DNA from 2 places in the Herbiconiux sp. 11R-BC genome. Region 1 is predicted to be linked to the other one. Evidence: riboswitches for the same ligand, from Rfam matches in the RefSeq annotation. Region 1 holds a riboswitch; the other holds the start of a gene.
What was found. A riboswitch is a leader RNA that binds a small molecule or an ion and turns the genes downstream of it on or off. The one in region 1 is predicted to bind glycine.
Positions count from the first base shown of each region.

Region 2: linked by a shared signal. The riboswitch ahead of gcvT (glycine cleavage system aminomethyltransferase GcvT) and the one ahead of VD659_RS01770 (L-serine ammonia-lyase) in region 1 are both predicted to bind glycine.

Region 1 covers NZ_JBCEBO010000001.1:395,492-402,141, forward strand. The annotation lists gene VD659_RS01765 (FUSC family protein) at 1-224, opposite strand, end outside; gene VD659_RS01770 (L-serine ammonia-lyase) at 269-1,675, opposite strand; glycine riboswitch at 1,725-1,836, opposite strand; glycine riboswitch at 1,862-1,961, opposite strand; gene VD659_RS01775 (GtrA family protein) at 2,055-2,519, opposite strand; FMN riboswitch at 2,868-3,029, shown strand; gene ribD (bifunctional diaminohydroxyphosphoribosylaminopyrimidine deaminase/5-amino-6-(5-phosphoribosylamino)uracil reductase RibD) at 3,111-4,163, shown strand; gene VD659_RS01785 (riboflavin synthase) at 4,166-4,813, shown strand; gene ribA (GTP cyclohydrolase II) at 4,810-6,177, shown strand; gene ribH (6,7-dimethyl-8-ribityllumazine synthase) at 6,216-6,650, shown strand, end outside.
Region 2 covers NZ_JBCEBO010000005.1:84,761-91,410, forward strand. The annotation lists gene VD659_RS13180 (hypothetical protein) at 27-824, shown strand; gene lgt (prolipoprotein diacylglyceryl transferase) at 918-1,871, opposite strand; gene VD659_RS13190 (cold-shock protein) at 2,203-2,409, shown strand; gene VD659_RS13195 (fatty acid desaturase family protein) at 2,636-3,730, shown strand; glycine riboswitch at 3,818-3,917, shown strand; glycine riboswitch at 3,919-4,031, shown strand; gene gcvT (glycine cleavage system aminomethyltransferase GcvT) at 4,098-5,300, shown strand; gene gcvH (glycine cleavage system protein GcvH) at 5,302-5,673, shown strand; gene gcvP (aminomethyl-transferring glycine dehydrogenase) at 5,678-6,650, shown strand, end outside.

The DNA of each region.
Region 1 (6,650 bases):
TGGTTCACACTCGGCTGCACCACGATGATCGCGGCGATCGCACCGAACACGGGCGGCTGCCCCGGCGCGATGAGCGAGCAGACGATCCAGGCGATGACGGCGGCCGCGGCGGTCTTCAGCACCTGCAGCAGCGGCGTGCGGGCCGAGGCCTGGAAGGCGCGCGCCGGCGCGAGGGAGGCCCGGGCGAGACTCGCCCAGCGAGCAGAACCGGCGTTCGACGTCACCACTCCACAGTAACCGTCAGCACCCGGCCGTCAGCACCCGGCCGTCAGCACTCCACCACGTTCACGGCGAGGCCGCCGAGCGAGGTCTCCTTGTACTTCGAGCTCATGTCGCGCCCGGTCTCCCGCATGGTCGCGATCACCTGGTCGAGACTCACGTGATGGCTGCCGTCGCCCCAGAGCGCCATCTTGGCCGCGTTGATGGCCTTCGACGCGGCGATCGCATTGCGCTCGATGCAGGGGATCTGTACCAGCCCGCCGATCGGGTCGCAGGTGAGCCCGAGGTTGTGCTCCATCGCGATCTCGGCCGCGTTCTCCACCTGCTCGGGCGTGCCGCCCATCACCTCGGCGAGCCCGGCGGCCGCCATCGACGAGGCCGAGCCGACTTCGCCCTGACAGCCCACTTCTGCCCCGGAGATCGAGGCCTGCTCCTTGTAGAGCACGCCGACGGCCGCGGCGGCGAGCAGGAACCGGACGCACACCTCGTCGTCGGAGAGCCCCACGGCGAGGTAGCGCCGGGCGTAGTGCAGCACCGCCGGCACGATACCGGCCGCGCCGTTCGTGGGGGCGGTGACCACGCGGCCCCCGGTGGCGTTCTCCTCGTTCACGGCGAGTGCGACGAGGTTGACCCACTCCTGCCAGAACTCGGGCGCGCGCTCGGGGTCTTCCCGGCGCAGTCGCTCGCGCCACTCGGGCGCACGGCGCCGCACGCCGAGGCCTCCGGGCAGCACGCCGGTGCGCGCCAGGCTCGTCTGCACACAGGCATCCATGACGTCACGGATGGCGAGCAGCCGCGCCCGCACCTCGTCGACGGCGTCACCGACGGCGCCGGGCCGCCGCTCGGAGTCGCGATCGCCGCCGAGCGCCACCTCGTTCGCGAGCATCACTCCGCCGAAGCCGAGACCGGTGGACCGGGCGTGGCCCACCAGCTCGGACGCGGTGCGGAACGGGTACGGGACGACCGCACCGGATGCCTCCGGCGCATCATCCCCACCGTCGCGCTCTACGAATCCTCCACCGACGGAGTAGTACGTCTCCGTGGCGAGCGCCTCCCCCTGGGCGTCGAAGGCCGTCAGCCGCACCGCGTTGGTGTGCCGCGGCAGCACGGTGAGCGGATGCATGACGAGCGATTCAGGCCCGAACGGCACCGGATGCGTTCCCCCGAGCAGCACGGGCTCGCCGCGCTCGTGGGCAGCGCGCCGCGCATCCACCTCCTCGGGCGTCACCGTCTCGGGCCGGTAGCCCTCCAGCCCGAGCAGCACCGCCATCGGTGTGCCGTGCCCGACTCCGGTGGCCGCCAGTGATCCGTAGAGGTCGACCCGCAACGACGCCACGTCGTCGACGAGCGACCGGATGCCCGCGACGAACGACGCGGCCGCCCGCATCGGCCCCACGGTGTGCGAGCTCGACGGGCCGATGCCCACCGAGAAGAGGTCGAAGACGCTGAGTGTCATGGGGACTCCTGCCGAGGCGGCCGGGGTCGCCGATGCGACGCCGGTTCTGCCTCTCCACTCTGTCCCTGACCTGAGAGATTCCGCGGCGGTGGCCGCTTGCCCCTTCGGTGGAGCCGGGTGCTGCGGATGCGCCACTCGGCTCGCTCTTCAGAGTCGCCCGGCTCCGCCTGCCGGTGGCAGTCAGGGCCGGCCACGGCGGTGCGGGGGCCTGAGAGTTTCCCGGAGAGGAATTGCTCCTACGGCGCCTGCCCGACGGTTCTCGGGAGGACTCTCCCGCCGTGACACGAAGGCGTGTTCGATGGGCCCGAACCTACCTCATCGACAGGTGCGGCGCCAGAGGGGCGCCCGCCGGCAGTTCAGCGGCGAACGGGGAGCGAGCTCAGGACATCGAGGTGGTCTTGCCCACCGACTCCACCTTGGCGGCCGCCGCCGCAGCCGCGGTGGCCGCGGCACCCGCGCTCGAGCGGCCCGGTGCGAACACCCAGAGGCGGTAGAGCGCGAAGCGGAAGACGGCGCCGAGCACGAGGCCGATGACGTTGGCCACGTTGTCGGCGAAGAGCGAGGTGAAGTGCAGGCCGTAGTGGGACACCCACAGCACGCCGAGGCCGATGCCCATGCCCAGCAGGCTCACGAAGAAGAACTCGAAGCTCTCGCGGGCCATGTCGGCCCGACGGCGCTCCTTGAAGGCCCAGTAGCGGTTGCCCAGCCAGTTGACGAGGATCGCCAGCACCGTCGACACGATCTTGGCCATGACCGAACCGCCGTGCACGACCGCGGGGTCGAAGACCGTGGCGCGCAAGAGGTTGAAGACGCCGAAGTCGACGATGAATCCGAGGCCACCCACAAGACCGAAGCGAATGAATTCCGTTGCCAGAATGCGGACACGGGTCCGTGTAAGAGAGGCACTGCTCATGGATGATCAACCGATTCTGACGTACGAATACAAGAAGAGGACTTGTCGTATCTTCCAGGGGAATGCTGAGCGTAGCTGGGGAAACCGAACAGAAGACGCCAATGACCCTTTCAGCGCCACATCGCGAACCCGAACGATTTCACGATACCCTGACTGATTCCGAAGCGGCGATTCGAGAAGGTCACGAGACGGTCACGGTCTTTCCCGCATCCGAATGCGTCGTGAAGTGACCGGGAATATGCGTCCGGCCCGCGCGTTGAGCTATAAAGAGATGTAAGCAACGTGCTCCGGGGTCAGTGAGATTCTGAACCGGCGGTGACAGTCCGCGAGCTGACGGCGACCTGGTGACAGGGCGCCGGAGGTTGATTCGGTGGAATTCCGAGACCGACGGTTATGGCAGGTCGGAAGACCAGCCTCAGTCCGGATGGGAGGATGCACGCGCGGGTTCCGTCGTTCCTGGCGACCCGCGGGCGCTGCTTCAGCGCAACCCCGGAGTCCGTCGATGACGAGACCGAGGACGAGATGAGCGCAGTTCTGAGTGAGGCCGAGGCCATGGCCCGCGCGCTCGAACTCGCGTCGCGCGGCCCGCGCCACGGCGTGAACCCGCAGGTCGGCTGTGTTCTGCTCTCCCCCGCCGGCGAGGTGCTCGCCGAGGGCTGGCACCGCGGCGCCGGCACGCCGCACGCCGAGGTGGACGCGCTGAGCGCGCTGACCGACCCGGCGCTCGCCGCAGGAGCCACCGCCGTCGTCACCCTGGAGCCGTGCAACCACCAGGGCCGCACCGGCCCGTGCAGCATCGCCCTGATCGAGGCCGGGGTCGCCCGCGTCGTGTTCGCGATCGCCGATCCGGGTGTGCGCTCCGCGGGCGGCGCCGAACGGATGCGCGCGGCCGGCGTCGACGTGCAGCAGGGCCTGCTCGCCGAAGCGGCGGAGGAGTTCATCCGCCCGTGGCTGACCAGCGTGCGCCTGCACCGGCCCTTCGTGACGGTGAAGTGGGCGTCGAGCCTCGACGGTCGTGCCGCCGCGGCCGACGGCACGAGCCAGTGGATCACGGGCCCGGAAGCCCGCGCCGACGTGCACCGGCGTCGCGCCGAGGCCGACGCGATCGTGGTGGGCACCGGCACCGTCCTCGCCGACGACCCGGCGCTGACGGCGCGCGACCCCGACGCCGACGGCGCACTGTTCCCCCATCAGCCCGCGCCCGTGGTGATCGGCACGCGGGCCGTGCCCTCCGGGTCGCGGCTGCGCGAGCATCCGCTGCCCCTCCGTCACTACGCCACGCACGAACTCGCCGACGTGCTCGACGCGCTCTACGCCGACGAGGTGCGCTCGGTGTTCGTGGAGGGCGGGCCCACGCTGGCGAGCGCGTTCCTCGCCGCCGGCCTCGCCGACGAGGTGCTCGTCTACCTGGCCCCGACCTTGCTCGGCGGCCCCCGCACGGCCCTCACCGAACTCGGCGTCGGCACCATCGAGGCGCAGCGCCGTCTCACCATCACAGACCTCAGCAGACTGGGCGACGACATCCGCCTCGTCGCACGACCACGACCGGGCGCCTGGGCGCCCACGAAGGAGTAGCGGTGTTCACGGGAATCATCGAAGAGCTCGGCGAAGTGCTCGCCCTCGACGAGACCGCCGACGCGGCCGTCATCACGGTCCGCGCGCCTCTCGCGGTGAGCGACGCGCGCCACGGCGACTCGATCTCGGTGCAGGGCGTGTGCCTCACCGTCATCGGCCAGACCGACGACACCTTCACCGCGGACGTGATGAAGCAGACACTCAGCATGTCGACCATCGGCAGCCTCGCGCCGGGCGACCGCGTGAACCTCGAGCGCGCCGCCCGGGTGGGCGACCGCCTCGGCGGCCACATCGTGCAGGGCCACGTCGACGGCACCGCCCGGGTGCTGAGCGTGACGCCCGGCGAGGCCTGGAGCGTGCTGCGCTTCAGCCTCGGGGACGAACTCGCGCCGCTCGTTGTGGACAAGGGCTCCATCTCGGTCTCCGGCGTCTCGCTCACGGTCTCGGGCCTCGGCGACGAGGCCGACGGCTCGCACTGGTTCGAGGTGTCGCTCATCCCCGAGACGCTCGCGGCCACCACGCTCGGCGGCCTCGCCGTCGGCGACCGGGTGAACCTCGAGACCGACATCCTGGCCCGGCACGTCGAGCGGCTCGTGTCGCTCGGTCTGGTCGGGAGCGCCCTGCCCGGCGCCGAGAGGAGCCACTCATGACGACCACGTTCTCCCCCATGTCCGAGGTGCTCGACGCGCTGCGCGCCGGCAAGCCCGTGCTCGTCTCCGACGCGGCCGACCGCGAGAACGAGGGCGACGCCATCCTCTCGGCCGCGCTCGCGACCCCCGAGTGGATCGCCTGGATGGTGCGCAACACCTCCGGCTACCTCTGCGCCCCCATGCCGGGCGAGCTCGCCGACCGGCTGGCGCTGCCCCCCATGGTCGTGAACAACGAGGACACCCGGCGCACCGCCTACACGATCAGCGCCGACGCGGCCACCGGCATCACCACGGGCATCAACGCCCACGACCGCGCGCGCACCCTCAACCTGCTGGCCGACCCCGCGTCGACGCCGGTGACCTTCATCCGGCCCGGGCACATCCTGCCCGTGCGGGCGGTCGACGGCGGCGTGCGCGACCGCCCCGGCCACACCGAGGCCGCGGTGGAGCTGATGCGCGCCGCCGGGCTCTCACCGGTGGGCGTGATCGGCGAGATGATCGCCGACGACGGCTCCGCGATGCGCCTGGAGGAGCTGCACGCCACGGCGGCGCGCGAAGGACTGCCGATCACGACGATCGAGCTGCTGATCGAGTGGCTGAACGAGCAGGACGAGACGCCGGATGCGCAGACGGCGACGGATGCCCGGCTCGCGGCCGCGACGGGCGTCGCCGCGGGCGTCTCCTCCTCCGACGCCGACGCCGACGCCGACGCCGACGCCGACTCCGCCACCGACGCCTCCGCAGCGGCCACCCCGGCCGAGCCCGAGGTGCCCCGCGTGCACTTCGAGGTGGAGACCACGGTGCCCACCACGCACGGCCCGCTGCGGATGCGCGCCTACCGCGACCTGCTCACGGGCGCCGACCACGTCGCCATCCTCTCCGGCGACCCGGCCGCGGCCACCTCCCTCGTGCGCGTGCACTCCGAGTGCCTCACCGGCGAGGCCTTCGGCTCGCTGAAGTGCGAGTGCGGGCCCCAGCTCGACACCTCGCTCGACCTCATCGCCGAGCACGGCGGAGCGGTGGTCTACCTGCGCGGCCACGAGGGCCGCGGCATCGGCCTCGTCAACAAGCTGCGCGCCTACCGGCTGCAGGAGGACGGGCTCGACACCGTCGACGCGAACGTCGCCCTCGGGCTCCCGGCGGATGCGCGCGACTACGGCGCGGCCGTCGCGATCCTCGCCGATCTCGGCGCCACGCGCATCCGGCTGCTCACCAACAACCCCGAGAAGGTGCGCCAGCTCGAGGACCACGGCATCACCGTGGCCGAGCAGGTGCCGCTCCTCGTGGGGGCCTCGGTGTTCAACCAGGGCTACCTCGACACCAAGCGCGACCGCATGGGGCACCTGCTGCCCAGCGGCCACTGACCCTTCCTTCCCAACAGAGAACCCCGAAAGGACTCGCCATGAGCGGAGCAGGAGCCCCGTCGCTCGACAAGGTCGACGGCACCGGCCTGAACATCACCATCGTCGCCGGAACCTGGCACGAGGAGATCACCAACGGACTGCTCGAGGGCGCCCGCCGCGCCCTCGCCGCCGCCAACGTGACCGTCTCCGAGGTTCGCGTGGCCGGCAGCTTCGAGCTGCCCGTCGTCTCGCGCGCCGCCCTCGAGGCCGGGGCGGACGCGGTGGTGGCGCTCGGCGTCATCATCCGCGGCGGCACCCCCCACTTCGAGTACGTCTCGGACGCCGCGACCAGCGGGCTCACGCAGGTGAGCATCCTCACCGGCAAGCCCGTGGGCTTCGGCGTGCTCACCCTCGACACCGAGCAGCAGGGCCTCGACCGCGCGGGCCTGCCCGGCTCGAAGGAGGACAAGGGCGCCGAGGCGGCCGAGGCCGCC
Region 2 (6,650 bases), on a different contig from region 1:
TGCGCGGCACGACAGGAGGGGAACCGATGCAGGAGCACCGACACAAGCACATGATCACGGTGGTGCGGAACGGGCGGCTGAACCCCGACGTGCGGCTCTGGACGGGCATCGCCGCCGTGACGGTCGCCGGGCTGACGCTCGCCGAGTTCCTGGTGCAGGTGTTTCTGGTGGGCGCGCGGCCGGCGCTCGACGACTCCGACGCCCTCGCCGCGTTCATGGCGCGCACCGCGAACGAGACCCTCGTCACGATCCTCATCGACACCTTCCTGATGGCCGCGCTGATCGTCTTCCTCGGCGGCTTCCGGCAGATCGTGACGCACACCCGCCCCGACCTGCAGTGGATCGCCGACCTCGCCTTCGGCGCCGGTCTGCTGTTCGTGGGCGTGACGCTCGTGGGTGACGGCATGGAGGGCGGCACGGCGCTCGACACCATGGGCCTCACCCCCGACCCCTCGTCGTTGCGCGCGCTCACCGTGGGTCACACGCTGCTGTTCGGGTCGATCGGGTGCACGCTCAACGCGATGATCGCCGCCGCCTCGGGCTACGTCATCCTGGCCTCGGATGCGCTCCCGCGCTGGACCGGCTGGGTCGCCTACGCGACGGCCGGCCTCAATCTGCTCTCGGTTCCGACGATGTTCGGCGGCACGAGCCCCGACTCCTTCTTCGCCGCCGGGGGAGCGGCCACGGCGATGCTCGCGACCTTCCCGTGGCTCGTCTGGGTGGTCTGCGTGGGCTTCGTGTGCATCCGTGACCGCCGCCGACTGCGCGAGCTGCCCGCGGCGATGCAGGCGCAGGTGACGGGTGCCGTCGCTCTGGCGGACTGAGACGCGCGCTGGTAGAACTTGCAGAAATAGCGAGGAGCGACACCGAACAGGGTGTCGCTCCTCGCTAGTTCTGCAGTGAGATCCCGTGGCTGCTCAGTCGGCCTTCTTCTCCGAGGAAGAGGTCGAGGACTCGCCGGAGCCCACCGAGGTGAGTTCCGCATCCGTCCAGGTGTCGCTGTCGCTCGCATCGGCGTCCGCGTCGGTGTCGCTCGGGTCGCCGGCGCCCTTCTTCGGCGCCTCGATCCGCGGACCGCGGCCCTCACGGTAGACCGAGGTCTCGAGGCCGGGGTGGCGACGGCTCTGCACGACGAAGAGCACGATGCCGAGCAGGATCGCGACGAACGAGGCCCAGATGTTGGCGGGGATGCCGAGGAAGCCGTCGCTCGTGGGGTCGATGCGGATGGCCTCGAGCCAGCTGCGGCCGAGGCCGTACCAGATGAGGTAGAGAGCGAACAGCTTGCCCCAGCGCAGGCGGAAGCGGCGCTCGAGGAGGAGCAGCAGAGCGACGCCCACGAGGTTCCAGATGATCTCGTAGAGGAAGAGCGGGTGGAACAGCGTGTCGGCAGGAAGGCCCGCGGGGAACGCGGGGCTCACCTTCGGATCGATCTGCAGTCCCCACGGAAGCGTCGTGGGGAGGCCGTAGAGCTCCTGGTTGAACCAGTTGCCGAGGCGGCCCAGCGCCTGCGCCACGAGCATCGCCGGGGCGAGCGCGTCGGCGAACGACCAGAGGCGGATGCCCGTGATGCGGCAGCCGATGTAGGCGCCGAGCGCTCCGCCGATGAGCGAGCCGTACAGCGCGTTGCCGCCGTCCCAGATCTGCACGACCTTCCAGAGGTCGGCGCCGGGATAGAAGTAGTCGCCCACGTGGGTGAGCACGTGGTAGACGCGAGCGCCGATGATGCCGAGCGGCACCGCCCAGAGCACGATGTCGATCACGATGCCGGATTCGCCGCCGCGCTTGGTGAGGCGGTGGTTCACGATGAACATCGCCGCGATGATGCCCGCGAGGATGCAGAGTGCGTAGGTGTGGATCGTCAGCCCGAACACGGGGAACGAGGCGAAGGCCTGGTCGGGACTCGGGATGCTTAGCGGGGCGATGATCGTCGACCTTTCAGGCGGCAGCGGGGACGTGCGCAGACAGCGGCACGAGAATTCTAGATGCTCCGGCGGCGAACTGCAGGCCGACTCGATGCGCAGACCGTAGCCAAAAGCTCAGGGCGCGGGTAAGCTGGTCCCAGTTGTTGTGTTACCCATGAATCTTGAATAGGGTCTTCGCCTCGGTTTCGGGGCAGGGCTTGTTTTTCTGAGGAGCGGAACAAAGTACACCGCGACGGTAGGTTCCGACAGGCGGAACCGCTTACCTCGAAAAGAGAAAACAATGCCTCAAGGCACCGTGAAATGGTTCAACTCCGAAAAGGGCTTCGGCTTCATCTCCCCCGATGACGGTGGAGAAGACGTGTTCGCCCACCACTCCGGCATCACCGGCAACGGCTACAAGAACCTCGAAGAGAACCAGCGCGTCGAGTTCGACGTCACCCAGGGCCGCAAGGGCCTGCAGGCCGAGAACATCACGCCCATCGCGTAGTTCTCCCCTTCGAAGAACCCGCGTCCGCTTCGGCGGCGCGGGTTTTTTCGTGCCCGCGGTCACCCCGACCGGGGCAGGACCGGGGCAGGATTGACGCTCGGTGTTCACCGTGTCCCGGGTCAATCCGCAGGTTCACCCCCTAAGTTGAGAACATCTGAACGAGGGCAATTCGCTCGCACCGCGGCTGTGAAGTCGAACACGACTCCAGTGAGAAGGCCCAGTGAGCATCACCAACAGCCCCACCCCGCGCGCCACATCCCCCCGGAAGACAGGGGCCGCGCATCCGACGGCCGCCTATTCCGAGCTGCTGGCCACGGTGAAGGACATGGGATTGCTGCGAAAGCGCCGCACCTTCTACATCGTGATGTTCTCGGTGCTCGTTCTCGCCCTGCTGGGCGCCGGAGTCGGCTTCGTGCTGCTGGGTGACACCTGGTACCAGCTGCTGATCGCGGGCGCACTCGGCATCATCTTCACCCAGTTCGCCTTCTTGGCTCACGAGGCCTCGCACCGTCAGGTGTTCGAGTCGGGCAAGGCCAACGACCGCGCCGGCCGCACCCTCGCCACCGCCTTCGTGGGCATGAGCTACACCTGGTGGATGACGAAGCACACCCGCCACCACGGCAACCCGAACACCGTGGGCAAAGACCCCGACATCGACCCCGACACCGTGGTGTTCCTCGAAGAGGATGCTGCCAAGACGCGCGGAATCGCCGCCTGGCTGGTGCGCCGCCAGGGCTGGGCGCTCTACCCGCTGCTGCTGCTCGAGGGCATCAACCTGCACTACCTGTCGTTCAAGACGCTGTTCGCCCGCGGACCGGTGCAGGGCCGCAAGCTCGAGCTCTGGTTCATCGGTGTGCGCCTCGTCGCCTACATCGCGGTCGTCTTCTACTTCCTTCCCATCGGCATGGCGTTCGCCTTCCTCGGCGTGCAGCTGGCCGTGTTCGGCCTCTACATGGGAGCATCCTTCGCCCCCAACCACGTGGGCATGACGATCTTCCCGGCCGGCTCGCGCGTCGACTTCCTCTCGAAGCAGGTGCTCTCCTCCCGCAACATCAAGGGCGGCTGGGGCATGACCATCTTCATGGGCGGCCTCGACCTGCAGACCGAGCACCACCTCTTCCCGTCGATGCCCCGGCCGCACCTGGTGAAGGTGCGCCCGATCGTCGAGGAGTACTGCGCCACGCACAAGATCCCGTACACGCAGACCTCGCTGCTCGAGGCGCACAAGCAGGTCATCACCTACATGAACAAGGTGGGTCTCGCCGCTCCCGACCCCTTCGACTGCCCCCTGGTCAACCAGTACCGCGTGCGACGCGCCTGATCGAGGGCGATCGCTCCTGACGATCGGCGCTATGCTCGTTCGCGAGGCGCCTCGAGCACTTCACCACAACTGAATACCGCCGGCCATCAGGCCGACGCGGGAGAGCCGTCCGGGCAGTCCAGCCCGGTGGCACCGAAGGAGCAATCCTCTCCGATAATCTCTCAGGTCCCCGTACCGCGTCGAACTGGCCACTCTGGAAAGCAGTCCGCGGCATTGACAGCGGCTCGCCCACGGTGAAAGCGTCGAACGACCGGGATGCCGGGCGCGACGTGAATCTCTCAGGCACGATGACAGAGGGGGAGTTCTCACGAGCGCACAGCGCTCCCGACCCGCGCAGGGGCGACTCTGCGACGACACCGGAGAACTCATGACGACGCCAGTGGATTCACCGCACCTCCTGCAGCACGGCACGCCGGGCGAGCCCGCCCAGGCCGACGCCTCCGCGCCCCGCTACTCGCCTCTGCACGCCGTGCACGTGGCCGCCGGTGCCACCTTCACCGACTTCGCCGGCTGGCAGATGCCGGTGCGCTACTCGAGCGACCTCGCCGAGCACCACGCGGTGCGCTCGTCGGCGGGCCTGTTCGACCTCTCGCACATGGCGGAGTTCCGCGTGAGCGGCCCGCAGGCGGGCGCCTTCCTCGACTTCGCGCTCGCCGGGCGTCTCTCGGCGATCGAGCTCGGGCAGGCCAAGTACAGCCTGCTGCTGGCGCCCACGGGCGGTATCATCGACGATCTCGTGGTGTACCGCGTCGGCGACGCGGAGTTCTTCGTGGTGGCCAACGCCTCCAACCGGGCGCCCGTCGCCGCCGCCCTCGCGGAGCGAGCGGACGGCTTCGACGCCGTGCTGGCCGACGAGAGCGACGGGGTGGCGCTGATCGCGGTGCAGGGCCCGGCCTCGCTCGGCATCCTCGAGGCCGCCGCCGGGGTCGACGTCCCCGGGCTCGCCGAGCTCGGCTACTACCGCTGCCTCCCGGGCACCTTCGAGGGCGAACGGATTCTCGTGGCCCGCACCGGCTACACCGGCGAGGACGGCTTCGAGCTCTACCTGCATCCGGATGCCGCCGAAGCGCTCTGGAACGCGATCGTCGCCGCCGGATCCGCCGCCGGCCTCGTTCCCGCCGGACTCGCGAGCCGCGACACCTTGCGCCTCGAGGCCGGCATGCCGCTGTACGGCCACGAGCTCTCGCTCGAGACCTTCCCCTCGCAGGCGGGGCTCGGCCGGGTGCCCGTGCTCTCGAAGCCCGACTTCGTGGGCAAGGCGGCCCTGGAGGCCGGAGCCCCCGAGGGCGCTCCTGTTCTCGTGGGGCTCGTCGCCGAGGGCAAGCGCGCCGCGCGCGCCGACTACGCCGTGTACGCGCCCGCGGATGGCGGCGGAGCCCCCGACACCGACACCCCGATCGGCCTCGTCACGAGCGGCGCCCTGTCGCCGACCCTCGGGCATCCGGTCGCCCTGGCCTACGTCGACCCACGGTACGCAGAACCCGGCACCGTCGTGAGCGTCGACATCCGGGGCAAACGCCTCGATTTCCGCACCACCCCCCTCCCGTTCTACCGCCGGAAGAAGGACTGACATGCCCGAACAGAACGAACTCCGCTACACCGCCGAGCACGAGTGGGTGCTGGTGGACGGCACCACGGCCACGATCGGCATCACCGCCTACGCCGCCGCCCAGCTCGGCGACATCGTCTACCTCGACCTGCCGGACGCCGGCACCGAGGTCTCGGGCGGCACCGTCGTGGGCGAGATCGAGAGCACCAAGTCGGTCGGCGAGCTCTTCGCCCCCGTCGACGGCACGGTGCTCGAGAAGAACTCCGCCGTTGGGGACTCGCCCGAGCTCGTGAACAGCGACCCGCTGGGCGAGGGCTGGCTGCTCAAGGTGGAGTTCAGCGCGCTGCCGCCGCTGCTCAGCTTCGACGAGTACTCCGCGCTGATCGGCGAGTGACCGGATGACAGACCCTACTGCCCTCTCCCCGTCCGCCTTCTCCTCGCGCCACATCGGCACGGATGCCCGGGCGCAGGCCCGCATGCTGGAGGCCGTGGGCTACGCGAGCGTCGCCGAGCTGATGGCCGCGGCGGTGCCGCGCAGCATCCAGCTCGACCGCTCGCTCGGCGAGTCGTTGATCCCGGATGCCGCCACCGAGCGTGAGGCGGTCGCGGAGCTGCGGGAGCTCGCCTCCCGCAACACCGTGGCGAAGTCGTATCTCGGCCTCGGCTACTACGACACCGTCACCCCCGCCGTCATCAAGCGCAACGTGCTCGAGAACCCCAGCTGGTACACCGCGTACACGCCCTACCAGCCCGAGATCTCGCAGGGGCGGCTCGAGGCGCTGATCAACTTCCAGACGATGGTCTCCGACCTCACCGGGCTCGCCACGGCGAACGCCTCGATGCTCGACGAGTCCACCGCGGCCGTCGAGGGGATGCTCCTGGCGCGCCGGGCGAGCAAGTCCACCTCGGCGCGGTTCATCGTCGACGCCGACGCCTTCCCGCAGACCAAGTCGCTGCTGCGCTCCCGCGCCGAGGCCGTGGGCATCGAGATCGTGGAGCTCGTGCTCGACGCGGTCGACCACCCGTCGCACCACGCGCATCCGCTCGCCTCGGCGGTCGCGGGGCCGGACGGCGCGTTCGGCGTGTTCGTGCAGTACCCCGGCGCCTCCGGCCGGGTCTGGGACCCGGCCGACGTGATCTCGATCGTGCACGAGGCCGGCGGCATCGCGGTGGTGGCGGCCGATCTGCTCGCGCTCACCCTGCTGCGCGCGCCCGGCGAGCTCGGTGCCGACGTGGCCGTCGGCACCACCCAGCGCTTCGGCGTGCCGATGGGCTTCGGTGGCCCGCACGCCGGCTACATGTCGGTGCGCGCGGGTCTCGAGCGGCAACTGCCCGGCCGGCTCGTCGGCGTGAGCGTGGATGCGGCCGGCC